DNA from 3 places in the Pseudonocardia yuanmonensis genome. Region 2 is predicted to be linked to each of the others. Evidence: riboswitches for the same ligand, from Rfam matches in the RefSeq annotation. Region 2 holds a riboswitch; each other region holds the start of a gene.
What was found. A riboswitch is a leader RNA that binds a small molecule or an ion and turns the genes downstream of it on or off. The one in region 2 is predicted to bind S-adenosylmethionine.
Positions count from the first base shown of each region.

Region 1 (3,268 bases), on a different contig from region 2:
CCAGCACCAGGAAGACTCGAGGCACACCAGCGTGGCGAACATCAAGTCCCAGATCAAGCGGGTCAAGACCAACGAGAAGCGCCGTCAGCGCAACAAGTCGGTCAAGTCGTCGGTCAAGACCGCGATCCGCAAGTTCCGCGAGGCCGCCGAGGCCGGCGAGACCGAGAAGGCCGTCGAGCTGCAGCGCGCCGCCGCCCGCGCCCTGGACAAGGCCGCCGGCAAGGGCGTCATCCACAAGAACCAGGCCGCCAACCGCAAGGCGGCCATCGCCAGGCGCGTCGCCAAGATCGGCGCGTGATCCTCGGGCGCGTCCTCCGTGCCCGGTGAGCTCCCGGGTTCACTGAGCCCGGTCGAGCGTTCCCGTCGACGGCGCTGTCCTTTCCCGTGGGACAGCGCCGTCGACGCGTTCTCGGAGATGGTCCGTCCCGGTGCGGGAGGGGCCGGCCGACGCTGAGGCGAGCGTCATGGCTCCACAACGCTCGTTGGCCGGGCTTCCGAACGCGTCGTGGCTCCATGACGCTCGTCGTCCAGAGTCCCTGAGCACCCTGAGCACGCCATGGCTCCATGACGCCGGTGGCGCGGGGTCGGTCAGCCGGTGCCGCGGGCGTCGACGACCGCGAGGACGGCGCGCTCGAGTGCGTAGGCCGGGTCTGCCGCCGCGCCCTTCACGTCCGCGTTGACCTGCGCGGTCGCGGCGATCGCCGTCGCGAGACCGGCGGGGTGCCAGGCCCGTACCTGGCCCTGCGCCTTGCGGATCTTCCACGGCGGCATGCCGAGGCTGCCCGCAAGGCGGTTCGGGTCCCCCCGGCCGGCCGCGCCGACCTTGGCGAGAGTGCGGACGGCGTCCGCCAGGGCGTCCGCGACCAGCACCGGGGCGACACCCAGCACGAGCGCCCAGCGCAGCGCCTCCAGCGCGCCCGCCCGGTCGCCGGCGACCGCCTTGTCCGCCACCGCGAACCCGGACGACTCGGCCCGGCCACGGTGGTACCGCCGCACGGCCTGGCCGTCGACCTGCCCGCCGGTGTCCGAGACCAGCTGGTTCGTGGCCGACGCCAGCTCCCGCAGGTCCGAGCCCACCGCCTCGAGCAGCACGCCGACGGCCTCGGCGGTGATCGAGCCACCGGCCCGCCGCACCTCCGCCCGGACGAAGTCGGCACGCTCCTCGGCACGGGTCAGCCGGTCGCACTTCGTCACGACCGCGCCGACCTTGCGCAGGTCGTCCGCCAGCTGCTTGCCCCGGGCACCGCCCGCGTGCACCGCGACCAGGACGATGCCGTCGGCAGGCTCCGCCGCGTACGCCAGGATCGCCGCGGCCAGCTCCTTGCCCGCCTCGTGCGCCCCCTGGATCACCACGACGCGACCCTCCGCGAACAGCGAGGGGCTCAGGTGCCCGACGAGCTCGCCGGGCGTGAGCTCCGCGGGGCGGTACCGGCGGATCTCGGCCTCCGCGTCGACGGCGCGGGCTGCGCGGAGGATCTCGCTCACGGCCCGCTCGACCAGCAGCTCCTCCTCGCCCACGACGAGCTGCACGGGGGCGGGCGGCGTGGTGGCCGGCATGGGTCCACCTCCTCTCGCGTGCGGCGCGGGTCCCGCGTGTGCCGGGCTCCGACGCCATCGTGGCGCACGGCGCCGACACTCCGTGACACGCCTCCCAGATCCCGTGCCCGGCTGGCTCGGAGCGGCACACGTGCCGTAACGTGCAGGTCATCCGGACCACTCCGGCCGCCACGCGCGCTCCGCACACGGGACCCGTACGGCACAACCGCATATGGCTCATCCAGAGGGGCAGAGGGAACGGCCCGACGAAGCCCCGGCAACCGGCGTCGAACGACGATCCGCGCAGTGCACCGTCAGGTGCCTGCACGTCGACGGACCAGGTGCCAATTCCGGCCCGCACCAGCGGGACAGATGAGGAGATCTGATGACTCTCACTGCAGACACGCCTGCCGGCACCACCTTCGACCTCGGCTCCGCTCGTGCACTGTCCTGTCGCGAGTGCGGCCACCAGACGCCGCTCGCCGCGGAGTTCGCGTGTCCGCAGTGTTTCGGGCCGCTCGAGATCGCCTACGACTTCCCGCAGGTCACCCGCGAGTCCATCGAGTCCGGCCCCAAGTCGATCTGGCGCTACAAGGACCTCCTCCCGGTCCCGGCGAACGTGCAGTCCTTCCCGAACACCGAGCCCGGGTTCACCCGACTCATCCAGGCGGACCGGCTCGCCGCGGAGCTCGGCGTCCGCAAGCTGTGGGTGAAGGACGACACCGGCAACCCCACGCACTCCTTCAAGGACCGGGTCGTCGCCGTCGCCCTCGCCGCCGCCCGTGAGCTGGGCTTCTCCGTCCTGTGCTGCCCCTCCACCGGCAACCTGGCCAATGCCGTGGCCGCCGCGGCCGCTCGCGCGGGCTGGGACTCGGTCGTGCTGATCCCCTCCTCGCTGGAGCAGGCGAAGATCACGACCACCGCGGTCTACGGCGGCACCCTCCTCGCCGTCGACGGCAACTACGACGACGTGAACCGGCTCGCCACCGAGCTCGCCGCCGAGCACGAGGAGTGGGCGTTCGTGAACGTGAACGTCCGCCCCTACTACGCCGAGGGCTCCAAGACCCTGGGGTACGAGGTCGCCGAGCAGCTCGGCTGGCGCCTGCCCGACCAGATCGTCGTCCCCGTCGCCTCGGGCTCGCAGCTGACCAAGGTCGACAAGGGCTTCGGCGAGTTCGTCAAGCTGGGTCTGGTCGACGAGAAGCCCTACACGATCTTCGGCGCCCAGGCCACCGGCTGCTCGCCGGTCGCCTCGGCCTTCGAGCAGGGGCACGACTTCATCCAGCCCGTCCGGCCGGACACCATCGCCCGCTCGCTGGCGATCGGCAACCCCGCCGACGGCCCCTACGTCCTCGACTCCGTGCGCCGCACCGGCGGTGCCGTCGGCCATGTGACCGACGAGGAGGTCGTCGAGGGCATCCGGCTGCTCGCCCGCACCGAGGGCGTGTTCGCCGAGACCGCGGGCGGCGTGACCGTCGCGACCGCGAAGAAGCTGATCGAGGCCGGCAAGATCGACCCCGACGCGGAGACCGTCCTGCTGATCACCGGGGACGGCCTCAAGACGCTCGACGCCGTGTCCGCCCACGCCCGGCCGACCGCGACGGTGCCGGCGACCAGCAAGGCCGTCCGCGAGGCGCTCGAGGGTCGCTGAGCAGTACGAGAACCACGCCGGGCCCGGGGGACGCGTTCCTCCGGGCCCGTCGTCGTCCCGCGTGCCCCTCGCTCGTCCGGA
Region 1 is NZ_BAABIC010000002.1:110,455-113,722, reverse strand. Features, by position in the region: gene rpsT (30S ribosomal protein S20) at 32-298, shown strand; gene holA (DNA polymerase III subunit delta) at 589-1,557, opposite strand; SAM riboswitch class I at 1,771-1,915, shown strand; gene thrC (threonine synthase) at 1,922-3,187, shown strand.
Region 1: it holds a riboswitch for S-adenosylmethionine, as region 2 does, so the genes downstream of both, thrC (threonine synthase) here and ABD990_RS20400 (aminotransferase class V-fold PLP-dependent enzyme) in region 2, are expected to answer to the same signal.

Region 2 (3,268 bases):
GGAGAACTGCCGGGCGATCTCGTTGGCGTCGGCGAGCATCGACTGGCTGAGCAGCCACGACACGTACGCCGGGTTCTCGCCGGTGGCCGCGCCGTCCTTCGCCACCGACCGCCGGACGACGGGCGACTTGGCCCGGGCGCGATGGCGGAGCGTGCGGGGACGCGCGGGATGCAGGTGCTCCGCGTAGGTGATCTCGCTGGGCTCGTGGGGGTGCTGCTCCGCGGTCTCCTCGGACTGCGCTCGAGACAGCGCTGCGTCGTCTGCCATCTACTCTCCGTGCTCGCCGCGACCCGGTCGTCGCCCGGGGGTGGGTGTACCACCCGCGTCAGCGGGGAAACGACGGTGACGCGCCGACGATGCGCCCGTCCACCCGACCGCACAGGCCGAACGGGCCTGCCGCACCGCTCGGCGACGGGCGCCCGTCCGCGCGGGGTCGGTGCGGGGTCGGCGCGGGCTCAGTGCCCGCAGGCCGCCCCGCCCGGTCCGGCGACGGTGCCGAGCTTCAGCGGGTCGAGGTCGCGCGGGTCCGGGGCCGGGGTCCACCGGCCGTCGACCTCCCGGTAGTCCCACTCCGGGCCCGCGCCGGCGATCGTGCGGACGGCCTCGACCAGCCGGTCGACGTCGGCCCCGGTCGTGTTCAGGCCGAGGCTGACGCGCACCGCGTCGGCCCCGCCGGCGAGGCGGGCGAGCAGCGGGTGGGCGCAGAAGCGGCCGTCCCGCACGCCGATCCCGTGCTCGGCGGACAGCGCCGCGGCGACGAGCCCGGCCGGGACGTCCGTGACGGTGAAGGAGGCGACGGCGACCCGGTCCGGCGCGTCGGCCCAGATCCGCAGCGGGCGCACGCCGGCGATCCCGGACAGGCCGTCGACCAGGCGGGCGAGCAGGGCGCGCTCGTGGGCGGGGGCGATCTCGTCGATCACGGGGTCGAGGGCGCGGCAGGCCGCGGCGATCGCGGCGGCGCCCAGGACGTTGGGCGTGCCGGCCTCGTGCCGGTGCGGCGCCGGGGCCCAGCTGACCTCGGTCGCCCGGTCCTCGACGCCGACCGAGCGCACCGCGCCGCCGCCGGCGAGGTACGGGGTGGCGACGTCGAGCCAGTCCCGCCGCCCGATCAGCGCGCCCGCGCCGTAGGGGGCGTAGAGCTTGTGCCCGGACAGCACGACGTAGTCCACACCGGACGCGCCGATGTCGACCCTGCGGTGCGGGGCGAGCTGGGCGGCGTCGAGCACGACGCGGGTGCCCGCGGCGTGCGCGATCGCGCAGATCTCGTCGATCGGCAGGATCTCGCCCGTGACGTTGGAGGCGCCGGTGATCGCCAGCAGGGCGGTGGGCTCGGCGGCGAGCGCGTCCCGCAGCAGGTCGAGGGTCTCGCCGACGGTGTCCGGGGCGCGCAGCACGCGGTGGTCGGTGCCGCGCCAGGCCAACAGCGTGGCGTGGTGCTCGACGTCCAGGCACAGCGTCGCGCCGGGGACCGCGCCGGCGAGCAGGTTGAGCGCGTCCGTGGTGTTGCGGGTGAACACGACGACGTCGTCGGCGCGCGCCCCGACGAACCGGGCGACGGTCTCCCGGGCACCCTCGAGCACCGAGGTGCAGACCTGCGAGGCGTACCCGGCGCCGCGGTGCACGCTCGAGTAGTAGGGGAGGAGCTCGGCGACGTGGTCGGCGACCGCACGCAGGGCGGGGGCGCTCGCGGCCAGGTCCAGGTTCGCGTAGGGCACGGTGCGGCCGTCGACGAGCGGGACCGGGAGCCCGGTGCCGACGAGCTCCGGCAGGGGCGTCGGTGCCGGGGCCGTGGTGGTCGAGGTGGTGGTCGAGGTGGTCGAGGTGGTGGTCGGGGCCGTGGTGGTCGGGGTCGCCGCCGCGGCGGGCGCGGTGCGCGCGGGCTCCTCGGCGGCGGTGCAGCCCGGAGCCTCGGCGCAGCGCGGCGCCGAGTCGATCTGGGTGTCGACCTGGGTGCGGACGTCGGACATCGTGGATCCTCCCGGATCACTCAGGACCCGGGACGGCACGAGGTGCCGCACACGAGGGTCCGCGCTTGCCGGCCGCGGGTCCGCGGCGGCCCGGTCGTCACCCGGAGCACCCCACCGCGGAGGAGGGTTGCCGGCCAGCGAGCCGGGGCTTGGCGCTGGCGCTCTTGACCTGACGACGACGGTAGGTGTCGATCCGGGGCCCGGTCAAGTGTGATCCGGGCCGCGGAATCGGCGCCGAGAATGACCGGACAGTGCGGTCGTCGGCGTTCCAGATCGGCGGTGAATGTCCGATCTCCGGGGCGGCTCGACCCATTTCCTCGGCATTTCCGTCCCTTTTGCCCCGGGCCGGGACCGCTGGTCACTCTGCGTTCATGAGCGGCGAGAGCAATGCTGTCATCCGGTCGGGGAGGGCATCGTAGAATCGCCAGGTCGAGCCGTTGGCGCGTGATCGGTTCCCGGCTCGACCGACACGATCGCGTGAAGAATCGGGCCCGCGTCACACGCTGCTCCGGGCCTGTTCCGGCGCCGATGAACCGCCGAAACGAGTGACCTGGGCCACGGAGAAGGGCCCGAGATGGCCCGGAACGGGCGTGGGACGACCCTCTGTCCGACCCCATGATCTCCACTGCTCCGTCCGGATGACACAGTTCCGGTCGTGCGCCTCACCGACCGCTTCGCCTATCGACGTCACGTCGATCTGGGTCGCGTGGCGAGCGCGCTGTGTAGTGCGCCGGTGAACTGAGGCCCGGGCCCCGCCGGCCCCGCCCCCTTCACCCTCGCGTTCCCCGCGGCGCACCGCCGTCCCCGTTCGCCCGGCCTCGGTCCGGGCCGCCGACCGGTGCGCCGGGCCGTGCCCACCGCCGTCCGCCCCACCGCCGCCGCTGTCCATGCGGACCGTCCGGCGTTCCCGGGCCGCGGTCCGCCGCCGTCCGCTCCCCAGATGAGAAGAAGTGGAGACACTGTCGTGCCGCGACACCGATACCGACCACCTCGGTCGGCACTGACCCGGCTCGCCGGGTCCGCGACCCTGGCGGGCGCCGCCGTGGTCGGCCTCACCGGGCCGGCCCAGGCCGCCACGCCGGACCTGGTGCCGGACCTCGCGCCGCTGCTCACGGCCCACTACGACCCCGCTGACGGTACCGGGCCGGCCCCCGCGCCGGAGGCGCCGTACGTGGAGCCGTCGTACACGGCGTTCGAGCAGGGCGACCTGCTCGGCCAGGGCCGCGACTTCGCTCCCGCCGGCGTCCCGATCGCCGGGCTGACCCAGTCGGCGGTGGGCGCGCCCAGCCGACTCCTGCCGA
Region 2 is NZ_BAABIC010000014.1:9,199-12,466, forward strand. Features, by position in the region: gene treS (maltose alpha-D-glucosyltransferase) at 1-267, opposite strand, end outside; gene ABD990_RS20400 (aminotransferase class V-fold PLP-dependent enzyme) at 456-1,967, opposite strand; SAM riboswitch class IV at 2,024-2,137, opposite strand; gene ABD990_RS34455 (putative leader peptide) at 2,623-2,709, shown strand; gene ABD990_RS20405 (hypothetical protein) at 2,932-3,268, shown strand, end outside.

Region 3 (3,268 bases), on a different contig from region 2:
CTGGTAGCGGGAGAAGATCGCGTCGGACCGGGAGGCGGCGAAGTCACGTCCGGCGGGCGACTCCCCCGCCTGCAGCACCACCGGATGCCCCTGCGGGCTGCGCGGTGTGCTGAAGCGACCGGCGATGTCGAACTGCCGGCCACGGAAGGCGAAATCGCCCACCTGCCCGTCGCGCAGGAACCGTCCGCTCGCCGGGTCGGCCACGACGGCGTCGGACCCCCAGGAGTCCCACAGCGCGCGAACGGCGTCGAGGGTCTCCCCCGCCCGCTCGTACCGCTGCGAGTGCTGCAGGAACCCGCCCCTGCGGAAGTTCTCGCCGGTGTCCGCGTCCGAGCTGGTCACGACGTTCCACGCGGCCCGCCCGCCGGACAGGATGTCCAGCGTCGCGAACTTCCGGGCCAGCTCGAAGGGCTCGTTGAAGGTGGCGTTGATCGTGCCGGCGAGCCCGATGTGCTCGGTCACGGCGGCCAGCGAGGCCAGGACCGTGAACGTGTCCGGCCGCCCGACGACGTCCTGGTCGAAGACCTGCCCGCCGCGGGTCCGCAGCCGCAGCCCCTCGGCGAGGAACAGCAGGTCGAAGGTGCCGCGCTCGGCGGTGCGCGCCCAGTGCTCGTACGAGGCGAAGTCGATGTGGCTGCCCGACGCCGGGTCGCTCCACACGGTGTCGTGGTTGACGCCCGGGAAGTAGGCCCCGAGGATCACCTGCCGCTTCCGGGTGCGCTGTGCCGATGGTTCGCTCACGTGCTCGCTCACGCCGCCACCCCGGCGTACCGGTTCGCCGGCCGTTCCAGCCCGACGCGTTCGCGCAGCGTCCCGGGTTCGTAGGCGGTGCGGAACAGGCCCCGCCGCTGCAGCTCCGGGACCAGCCCGTCGACGATCGCGTCGAGATCGGTGGGCAGCACGGCCGGCCGCAGCCGGAACCCGTCGATCCCTTCGTCCCGCCAGGACTCCAGGAGGTCGGCGAGCGCGGTCGGGGTGCCGGCCAGCACCGCGGCTTCGGAGCACAGCGGGCTCCGCTCCTCGAGCCGCCGCAGCCGGGCGTGGGCCGCGTCGGCGTCGGCGTCGAGGACCACGACGAGATCGGCGAGCACCCTCAGCGGCGGCAGCGTGCGCCCGACCGTGTGCTGGGCGGCGCGGATCTCCCCGAGGATCGCCGGGATGTCGGCGGCTCCCTGCGGCGTGGTGAACACGACGTCCGCGGCGCGGGCGGCCAGCTCGTACGCCGCCCGGGCGTGGGCGAGCGCCACGACGAGCGGCTGGCCCTGCGGCGGCCGCGGCACGATGCCGGGCCCGCGCACCGCGAAGAAGCGCCCCTCGAAGTCGATCGTGTGCACCTTGTCGCGGTCGAGGAAGCGGTTCGTGGCGGCGTCGCGAATCTCCGCGTCGTCCTCCCAGCTGTCCCACAACCGCCGGACGACCTCGACGGCGTCGGCCGCCTCGTCGAACAGGTCCTGGACCGCGGCCGCGGTCCCCGGTGTGCCGAGCGTCTCCCGCCGGATCTCGGGCAGCGTGCGGCGCCCGAAGTGCCGCGCCTCGTCGGCGCGCGCCGAGGTCTGCACGCGCCAGCCGGCCCGGCCGTGGCTGTCGTGGTCGAGCGTGGAGATCGCCGAGGCGATGTGGAAGGGCTCGGTGTGCGTGGTCGTGACGGTCGGGACGAGCCCGACGTGGCGGGTCAGCGGCGCGACGAACGCGGCGACCAGCTCGGCGTCGAGCCGCCCCCGGACCTGGTCGGTGCGGCGGTCGGCGGCCCCGAGGTGGTCGCCGGACTGCAGGCCCAGGGCGTCCTCGATCGTGACCAGGTCGAGCAGGCCGCGCTCGGCGGCGCGGGCCAGGGCCGCCCAGTAGCGGGCGGTGAAGAGCAGATCGGGGCGGGCGCCGGGCTCGCGCCAGGCGGCGGGGTGCCAGCCGGCGCCGTCGAGCGCGACGGCCAGATGGATGGGGGCCATGCGGGCAGACCTCTCCTGCGGGAGAAGGGACGGGGATCGGGTCCTCGTCAGGCCCGACAGCCCGCGCTGGCCGTGCGCAGGAGATCCACGTGGCGCCGCCGCACCCCGAGAAACATCGCTCCTCCATCGCTCCCGGCTGTAGCACCCGCACCCGTCGGACGGGGGGTTGCTGCGGCGTCGTCGAGCCGGGTCTCTCGGCCGCTCTGGATGGTGTGGCCCCGTGGGCCGGAGCCACTGTAGGGATCAGCACGGCCCGTCCGTCAATACTCCGGGTGACATCTGTGATCAGCGACGCCGAAACCCGACCGACGTGTCCGGACACCGGATCCGGTGCTCTCGCCAGGCGAAACACAGTCGGCCCCGGGAACCACAAAGGACCGGACAACGACACGGCGGCGCCACGTCGGGCTCCTCTGATCACCCGACCGCGGTTACGGTGACTCACCGCCGGCACCGGTTCCCCGTGCCCTCTCGCGACGACCGGCAACGGCGTCGTCCACCGATCCGGTCCGATCCCTCTCCGGCCGTCCCCTCAGGAGCTGCCCCATGCGCTTCCAGGTCCTCGACATCGTCCCGCACGCCCCGCACCCGGTCACCGGCGAGATCATCTCCGTGCACGAGCGGCTCGAGCGGGTCGTGGAGAACGCCGTCCTCGCGGAACGGCTCGGCTTCGACTCCTACGCCGTCGGCGAGCGGCACGCCGGCGAGTTCGTCTCCTCCGCCCCGACCGTGCTGCTCGGCGCCCTGGCCCAGGCCACCGACCGGATCCTGCTCAGCACCGGGGTCACCGTGCTGTCCCTGCTCGACCCCGTCCGCGTGGCCGAGGACTACGCGACCGTCGACCAGCTCTCCGGCGGGCGGCTGGAGATCGTGATCGGGAAGGGCAACGAGGACAGGCACTTCCCGCTGTTCGGCCTCGAACTGGCGAAGCAGTACGAGTACCTCACCGAGAACCACGAGCTCCTGCGCCGGCTGCTGCGCGAGGAGGACGTGTCGTGGACCGGCGTGCACCACCACGACCTCCACGGCGTGACGACCCACCCGCGGCCCTTCGACGGGCCCTTCCGCATCTGGCACGGGTCGGCCACCTCCACCGCCGCCGTCGACCTCGCCGCGAAGTGGGGCGACCCGATCTTCACCGCCAACGCCCTGCAGCCGCGGGAGAACTACCTGGTCCTGATCGACCGCTACCGCGAGCAGCTCGAGGCGCACGGGCACGACCCCGCCGTCGGGTACGTCGGGTCCGGATCCGGCGGACTGTTCCTCGCCGACTCCGACGAGCAGGCGATCGCGGAGTACCGGCCGATCTACGAGGCCCAGGC
Region 3 is NZ_BAABIC010000025.1:102,959-106,226, reverse strand. Features, by position in the region: gene ABD990_RS28470 (NtaA/DmoA family FMN-dependent monooxygenase) at 1-741, opposite strand, end outside; gene ABD990_RS28465 (LLM class flavin-dependent oxidoreductase) at 750-1,946, opposite strand; SAM riboswitch class I at 2,067-2,160, opposite strand; gene ABD990_RS28460 (LLM class flavin-dependent oxidoreductase) at 2,493-3,268, shown strand, end outside.
Region 3: it holds a riboswitch for S-adenosylmethionine, as region 2 does, so the genes downstream of both, ABD990_RS28465 (LLM class flavin-dependent oxidoreductase) here and ABD990_RS20400 (aminotransferase class V-fold PLP-dependent enzyme) in region 2, are expected to answer to the same signal.